2 regions of the Paenibacillus sp. FSL F4-0125 genome follow, and region 2 is predicted to be linked to the other one. Evidence: riboswitches for the same ligand, from Rfam matches in the RefSeq annotation. Region 2 holds a riboswitch; the other holds the start of a gene.
The links. A riboswitch is a leader RNA that binds a small molecule or an ion and turns the genes downstream of it on or off. The one in region 2 is predicted to bind glycine.

Region 1 (4,433 bases), 470 kb from region 2:
CGTCATTCCACAGGCCCTTTGTCAGGCGAATGCGCAGCAGGCAGGTGTTAGGGTCTTCGTCGTTATTGGCCTCGTTATACCACTCGGCGAATATTGTACGCAGCTTTGTCATCATTTCGGCGTTTTTTTCGTCACATACCCAGCCCAGGTTTTCACCGATACCATCGGCCGTAAAGTTTTCGACGATGATACAAACAGCGACTTCGGGGTTTTGGGCGATCTGCTGCATCTTACCTGAGGTCGCGTAAGTGACAGTGTAGAACGCGCCGTCCTCATAATAGGCGTCCACAATGCGGGCGGCAGGACGGCTTTTGCCGTTAGCCCCCGGTTCCAGCGCGATGGTGGACAGAGTGATCAGACCGTCCTTGTTACCGACTTGTTTTTCCAGCAGCATCATAGCTTCGTCGTATTTGCTCATTATATTACCTCCTAAAGTGGTATAAGGCATATACTAGTAAGCTTATCACTGTAAAATATTGGTGCATGTGAAGTATAATACAAAAAAATTAATTTGCTATCATAATCCTCTGCTCAACTTAGGTAAGGTTCAGCTGGTAGAGTTATAAAATAGTACACTAATAATTAGGCATAAATTTACACATCATCTCTATGAAATGTATGGTTAAACCCGATAAAGAACACTTATCAATGTGTTCTCTATCGGGTTTATTGTTACAATTTCTAATTAGATTCTTGATCATTTCGTCATATCAAGGACGATTCGACCATTGATTTTGCCTTCTAACATAAGATCGTAGATCTCATTAATCTCTTCTAACTTACGTGTCTCAATAATGGTTTTGATTTTTCCTTCTGCAGCGAATTGTAATGTTTCTTGTAAATCTTTGCGAGTGCCGACTATCGAACCGACTACCTTTGTACCGTTTAAAACCGTATCAAAGATCGGAACATCCATGGATTCAGGAGGCAGCCCAACCATGACGCAGGTACCGCCGCGGCGAATGGCCCGGTAGGCTTGGTCGAATGCTTTTTTCGCCACTGCTGTACAAACGACTCCATGAACACCACCGATTTCTTTCTGAATCCAGTCGGCCGCATCCTCTTTTAATGCGTTTACGGTTTTGTCTGCACCAAGCTGTTTCGCAAGCTCCATCTTTTCATCTGAAGTGTCGATGGCCACTACGTTCATTCCCATCACCTTTGCATATTGTACACCTAGATGACCCAATCCTCCGATACCGAAAATAGCTACCCATTCACCTGGCTTTACACCTGATACTTTCAAAGCTTTATAGGTCGTAACGCCAGCGCAAAATAAAGGTGCCGCTTCAATGAAGCTTAGATTATCAGGAACCTTCACTACATAATCGGCAGCTGCCACACAATATTCTGCATATCCGCCATCTACGGAATATCCGGAATTTTGCTGATCCAGACAAAGGGTCTCTCTTCCTGTGAGACAATATTCGCAATGACCGCAAGCAGAATACAGCCACGGAATTCCTACTCGGTCCCCTACCTTTAAGTGTGTAACTCCTTCACCTATTTCTTCAATAATGCCAACGCCTTCATGTCCGGGAATAAGAGGCAGTTTCGGTTTAACAGGCCAATCGCCATGAGCAGCATGCAAATCAGTATGACACACTCCGCATGCCTGAATATGGACAAGGATTTCTTTGTGTCCGGGTTTTGGTTTAGGTACGTCTTGTAGTTCTAACTTTTCTTTAAATTGTTTTACTACAGCGGCTTTCATTAGCATACTCCTTTAGCTTTTTGTTTTTCAAAAAGTAGTATGTTCATGAGGCTTACTTTAAATTCTTGAGACTTTTATCACAGATTAACACTCACATCAGAAGTAATATGTTAGAATATCAGAACAGCTTTACTGCGTTACCGCTTTATCAACTTCATAATTCACGAGCTATGATGGCTAAGGATTACACTTTAGCTGGAGCAGCTTCTGGAGAGACCGCGGAAATTCCGCGGCGCCGAAGGGTTCACAATCTCAGGCAAAAGGACAGAAGAGTACTGAATATATATTTGTCATGCTGATCGACATCAGTAGGCAAATATTATTTGATATTCTTACGATCTGGGAGATTGGATGACATCCAATCTCTCTTTTTTATTCCAATTTATTGTACTCACAAGGGGGAACTAGGTATGGTACAACCAGAATTAAAGAGAGAGCTGGCCAATCGGCATGTTCAACTTATTGCTATTGGCGGCACCATCGGTACAGGATTATTCTTGGGATCAGGCAAGGCGATAGAGAAGGCAGGCCCATCTATTATGATCACGTATTTAATCGTGGGTATTGCTGTGTTTTTTGTGATGAGAGCACTGGGAGAGCTCCTATTATCTAAAGCGGGCTATCAATCGTTTACGGATATTGCTGAAGACTACCTTGGATCACGGGTCGCATTCATTACCGGTTGGACCTATTGGTTTTGCTGGATCATGACGGCTATGGCTGATGTCATCGCTGTTGGCGTATATGTACAATATTGGTTTGATATCCCGCAATGGGTTCCTGCCATAGCCTGTCTAGTCGTGTTATTAGGACTTAATCTATTAACTGTAAAAAGTTTTGGGGAACTCGAATTTTGGTTTGCTTTAATTAAGGTAATTACGATTCTCGCCTTGATTGGTCTTGGGGTCATTTTACTGATCATAGGGTTTAAGACGGATGCAGGATCGGTGACGATACGGAATCTATGGGAGCATGGGGGCTTTTTTCCGAACGGCATATCAGGCTTCTTATTCTCTTTTCAAATGGTTGTATTTGCTTATGTCGGTGTGGAGTTGGTGGGTGTATCAGCAGCGGAAACAGCGGATCCGGAGAAAAATATCCCGTCTGCAATTAATAAAATTCCTTTACGGATTCTATTTTTCTATGTCGGCGCGCTTTTCGTCCTGCTATGCATTAACCCTTGGACGGAGCTTAGTCCGGCAGAAAGTCCTTTTGTAAAAACCTTTACTTTAGTAGGGATTCCAATTGCCGCAGGGATTATTAATTTTGTTGTACTAACCTCAGCGGCTTCCGCTTGTAATAGTGGGATGTTCTCAACAAGCCGAATTCTCTATAATTTGAGTAGAAATAACCAGGCGTCTCCTCATTTGGGCAAACTGAATAAAAACCATGTACCAGGTAACTCGTTATTCATTTCTACAATTGTCATATCTGTAGGAGCTCTGTTGAGTAAACTTATTCCGGAGCAGGCTTTTGGAATCGTGACAACGATTAGCGCCATTTGTTTTATATGGGTGTGGGGCATTGTGCTCATCTGCCATATTAAGTACAAGAAAACCCGGCCAGATTTACAGATGAATTCCAAATTCAAAGCACCGTTCACACCGGCTATTAATTATATTGTCTTAACCTTGTTCGCTGGAATACTGATCATTATGCTGTTCGCTGGAGAGACACGCCCGGCTTTATTGTGTACTCCGATCTGGTTTATTTTATTATTCATCCTGTATTCGATTAGAGGTAAGAAGGGGAAAAGTAATTAAGCTAGTGTGAGGCAGACATTAAGTAGCGGCTACTAGGGGATGCGGGGCTGAAACTAAAGCTAGTGAGCTGAAAATAGCTATGAGAATAATGCAAAAGGACAGCGAGCAGCTGTCCTTTTGACGTTCCACTTTATGAGTCTATTCTTCGCTAGCTAGGTTTGCTTTCTTTTCAATCGTGATCTTGCTCTTCATAGGCATAAATAATGTTATAACAAAAGCGGCAACGGATAAAATCATCATGAAGTAATAGGAGTCACTCGCCCCTAGAATGGATGCTAGGGATTTAAGGGTTTCAGGAGTAGTAGAGGGATTGCTCTGCATCACTGTGGCCGCATGACTTGTTGCCTGCACTGTATAAATTGTAATTACGACAGCAGTACCAATAGCTCCGGCAATTTGACGAACGGTATTGTTCACTGCTGTACCATGCGTACCTAGTTGTTTGGGCAACGCATTTAGTCCGGCTGTATTGAGTGGCATAGTGATGAAGCTTAATCCAATTCGGAGACCAATGGTACGAATCATTAGATACATATAGGTTGTCGATTGAGACAAATCGGTTACCGCCCACATAGATGGAATAATAAAGAGTAAACCAATAATGAATAGCGGCTTGGCACCAAAACGGTCGTATAATTTTCCGGTGACGGGCGACATGAACGCATTTACAAGTGCCCCCGGCAGCAAGAGCAATCCTGCATCAAACGCTGTGAAACCACGGCCATTTTGCAGATAAATAGGCAATAAAATCATATCTGCGTACATCATCATCGTGATCAATACGTTAATAAGAGACGTCATCGTAAAGACTTTATTTTTGAAGACAGACAAGTTTAGCAGTGGATCATCAGACTTGATTTGTCTTATACAGAATACAGCCGTTACAGCAATCCCAATCCCTAAGGTCAGAATCACTATTGCATCGTCCCAGCCTTTACTGCCTGCACTACTGAAGC
Region 2 (4,433 bases):
GCCTGATCGGTAACTCCGTCTTTATAGTCAATCTCTACCACTTCAAGACCCCAGGCATTAGCCGATGTGCGTAGTACTTGACGTGCTTCAGGATGAACGGTGCGGGAGACGATTATTTTTTTACGTTTGGTAGCACCAGCTGCGAGGACTGCTGCTTCGGATAATGCGGTTGCGCCATCATACATACTGGCATTAGCTACTTTCATACCGGTTAGTTCACAAATATAGGATTGGAATTCGAAGATCGCTTGCAGCTCACCTTGGCTGATCTCCGGTTGATAAGGAGTGTAGGCAGTGTAGAATTCAGAACGGGAAATGACATGGTTGATCACCACAGGGATGTGATGGTCATATAATCCGGCGCCGAGGAAGCTGGCGTGAGAATCAAAGTCGGCATTTCGGTCAGCCAGACCTTTCATGTGACGAAGCAGGGCGTATTCATCGAGTGGTTCAGACATCGGCATAGTGCCTTGAAAACGGACGGCTTCAGGAATATCGGAGAACAGCTCATCTATGGACTGAATCCCGACGGCTTCCATCATCTCTTCGCGGTCCTGTGCAGTCATGGGCAGATAACGGTGCTTCATTAAGGTTTCACTCCTTGGCTTTTTTAAAATATAAGACAGTAGAATTTTCAGGCTATACTTTATCCTTCTATTTCTCGCTTAAAAGCTCACCGTCCTTATATGGACGCTAAAGGCGTTTATACTTGTAAAAAGGGGCCTTAATCACGACAGCCTTAAGCTGTTTGCCGCGGATCTCTACGTAAACCTCTGTACCTATTTCACTATAAGCTGTATCAAGCAGAGCTAATCCCAAGTTACGCTTCAACGTTGGCGATTGTGTTCCGGTTGTGACCTCTCCGATTTTAACGCCGTCTGCATAGACGGGGTAATGGGAGCGCGGAATACCTCGATCAATCATCTCTAGGCCGACAAGGCGGCGGGGAAGACCGGCTTCTTTTTGCTGCACTAACGCATCACGACCGATGAAGTCTGCTTTGTCTAGTTTCACGAAGAACTGCAATCCTGCTTCAAGCGGCGTGATATCAGCTGAGAGTTCCTGACCGTACAGCGGCAATTTCGCTTCAAAACGCAGGGTATCCCGTGCGCCCAGGCCAGCAGGTGTTAATCCATGAGGAGCACCCGCAGCAAGAAGCCCGTTCCATAACGCTCCTGCACCATCCAGCGAAGCGTAGATTTCGAAGCCATCTTCACCGGTATAACCTGTACGGGAGATCAATACTTCTACACCGCAGACGGTAGCGTGTTCGATGAAGTGGAAAGTCTTGAGGGCTGAGATAGGAGTATCAGTAACTTCCGCGAGTATAGTCTCTGCCAGCGGACCTTGCAAGGCAAGTAAAAGCGTCTCATCGGAGACATTAGTGAGTGTGACTTCACCGAATTCAGAGGTCAGGTGCTCATTCAGCCACTGAAAGTCCTTATCGATGTTGGAGGCATTAACGACGAGCATATAACGACCTTCGCTTAGTCGATACACGAGTAAATCGTCTACAACTCCGCCGTTTGGATAACAGAGCAGCGTATATTGTGCCGAACCATCGGTGAGGCGGCTGACATCGTTAGTCGTCATCTTTTGCAAAAAGGCTTCTGCACCGCTCCCGATCACCATGAATTCACCCATATGCGATACATCGAACAGTCCAGCCTGCTGGCGAACGGCTTCATGCTCCTTCACGATACCTGTAAATTGTACTGGCAGCTCCCAGCCGCCAAAATCAATGCATCTGGATTCCGCATAAGCGGAATAGAGATCATAAAAAGGCGTTCTTTTCAAAGCATCCATGTCGTCACTCCCCTTGATCTGATTACATACGAAAAAAGGACAGGCAGAAGCAATCATGCATAAATGCACTAATCGCTTTCTGCTCTGTCCTTTGTACCTGAGAGTTACCCTGCGTAACTAACCTGCAAGTTTCCCCGTTGGTGACCTGACGCACCTTCGCCCTGCGTCTGATGCTCTCCAGAGATACGTCCGACAAAGGTCCTTTTGCCTGAGAGATTCACCCTGTTAGGGTTTACTCCTTCGGCGCCGTCTTCAAGTGAGACAGTCTCTCCCTATGCCATCATCCGCAACTGTATTTGTTTCAAATATAAGAAAGTATATGTTTCACATTATACATTATCCTTATATTTCTTCGAGAAACGGTTATCGTCTATAAAAAGACGACATCGTTGTTTCTTCTTGTATGTCTCCATTAAACGGGTATAGGAGGGCGCTGTCAACAAGAAAAAGTCAAAAAAACGACAAATTTATTTTACTGTTAGTAATATTGACATTATGCTCTGGGATCACTTAGGCTATAACTAAATTTAGAATTCCAATTTGGAAATGAGGCGGCTTGAAATGAGTGAAGTTTTAGATAACCTTCTTTACAGCGAAGAGCATGAGTGGGCACAGCAAGTGGAAGGACGCGTAGTACGTGTTGGGATTACGGATCATGCTCAGCATTTGTTAGGCGATATCGTATTTGTGGAATTTCCAGAAGTGGGCTCGGCCATTTCAGCCGGTGACAGCGTAGGTAGTATCGAATCCGTTAAGACTGTATCGGAATTGTATTCACCCGTCTCTGGGACGGTTACCAAGATTAATGACGGATTAGAAGCAAGTCCAGAGCTGATCAATGATAAGCCGTATGGCGAAGGTTGGATCTTTGAAATTGAAGTAGACGGAGAGTATGCTGATGCTGTAAAAGGTTTGCTTGATGCAGCCGGATACCGAGCATTGGTAGGAGAGTAATTAAGGTTTTTTTACTGTATATTAATTTCATCGCGTGTGATTTTTGTAGCAGCAAGTTTCTGTGATTTGGGGACTTGCTGTTTGGTGTTTCTTATGGGAGCATCGGATAACTTTGCGTTAGATCTTCGATTCTGTTGGGAATTGTGGAAATTTTCTTGGAATCAAATTTACTGATATGAAATGAGGGAAAACCTCCCTGATTTTAGACGTTTTTAGCGCGAAAATATGATTTTTAGGGAATTCCTCCTTAAAAATCTCGGTAAAACCACTATTTCCGACGAAAAAGAGTAATAATCGGGGAGGAATTCCCTAATTACGCGCCTGAATAAGATAATAAGTAAATAATTAGGGAGGTTTTCCGTAATTAGTGTGGCGGTTCTATTATGGTAGTATTTTTAAGCAGTTTCTGAATTGTTATTATGCTGCAATTTTTAACGCTTAATTATCAATAATTGATTAGTTCTAAACTTACTCACCTTCTTGAAGCTGCCGCAGCACAATGATCTCTACACGGCGGTTCTTTTGCTTACCTGCTGCTGATATGTTTTCCGCTGTGGGCTGGGTATCAGCATAACCCGCGTATTGAAAATTGTCGGGATTCAACCCTTCATGATCTAAGAAAAAGCGCAGCACTGACAGCGCACGAGCACCTGATAGCTCCCAGTTGTCGTTATAGTGCGAAGCCGAAGATACTGGCGTATTATCGGTATGTCCCTCAATGCTAATCTTTGCGCCGATGTCTTTGAATAAACCAGACAACTGCTGAAGGGCAGGAAAGGCTGGAGATTTCAAATTAGCTTTACCCGCATCAAAGAGAAAACGGTCACTGAGGGTGATTTCTATCCCTTGTGGTTTGTCAGCAACAAATATTTGTTCTCCGAGATTATTTGCCTCGACATATTGGGTGATCACACCCATTAATTCAGCAAGCTTTGCCTCTTGTTCTCGAAATGCCAGCTCACGTGCCGAAGGTGCTTCGTTCTCCGTTTGTTCAGCAGATCCATCATTCGGTCTCGCAGTTGCAGCTGCGTTCCCACCATTCCCGTCCACACTGTTCTGTCTGCTCTCAGTTGTCTTCCCAGCATCTAAAATGCCATTCCCACCGTCAAGAACAGTGCTTCCAGACTTGAAGGTCTCGGATAACGAGCCCGTCACAATATTATATTTGTCCGTGTCCAGGCTGCTCATCGCATACAATATAACGAAAAATATAAGCAAAAGTGTAATTAGATCAGCATAAGTAATCATCCAGCGGTCGCGGCTTTCCCGAGTCTCTACACGCCGCTTTCGCCGGTATCTTTGTCTCATAGAAGACCTCTAGTTTCTGCGCGGTCATTCGTGTCCGTGTCTGAGATGAATGAGTTTAATTTTTTACGAACGAGCAAGGGGTGATCTCCGTTCTGCAAAGAAAGAATGCCGACAAGCAGCATTTCCATACTATGTAACTCACTTTGACTGCGGGATTTAATTTTGGAAGCGATGGGTAAAAATATTAAATTAGCGATAGCGACACCGTACAGTGTTGCGGTAAATGCAACTGCGATAGAAGTGCCCAGATTTGAAGGGTCTGTAAGGTTGCCTAGCACACGAATGAGACCCATCACCGTCCCGATAATTCCCATTGTAGGAGCATACCCACCAGCGGCTTCAAAAATTTTGGCGTAGCTCTCATG

Region 1: another riboswitch for glycine. It lies ahead of NST74_RS29220 (amino acid permease); the one in region 2 lies ahead of gcvT (glycine cleavage system aminomethyltransferase GcvT).

The regions. Positions count from the first base shown of each region.
Region 1 is NZ_JBBOZJ010000001.1:6,551,003-6,555,435, reverse strand. It holds gene NST74_RS29230 (pyridoxamine 5'-phosphate oxidase family protein) at 1-418, opposite strand, end outside; gene adhP (alcohol dehydrogenase AdhP) at 698-1,714, opposite strand; glycine riboswitch at 1,912-1,992, shown strand; gene NST74_RS29220 (amino acid permease) at 2,125-3,477, shown strand; partial or broken gene NST74_RS29215 (DHA2 family efflux MFS transporter permease subunit) at 3,616-4,433, opposite strand, start outside.
Region 2 is NZ_JBBOZJ010000001.1:6,084,015-6,088,447, reverse strand. It holds gene gcvPA (aminomethyl-transferring glycine dehydrogenase subunit GcvPA) at 1-587, opposite strand, end outside; gene gcvT (glycine cleavage system aminomethyltransferase GcvT) at 694-1,806, opposite strand; glycine riboswitch at 1,993-2,090, opposite strand; gene gcvH (glycine cleavage system protein GcvH) at 2,368-2,760, shown strand; gene NST74_RS27195 (flagellar motor protein MotB) at 3,229-4,068, opposite strand; gene NST74_RS27190 (flagellar motor protein) at 4,065-4,433, opposite strand, start outside.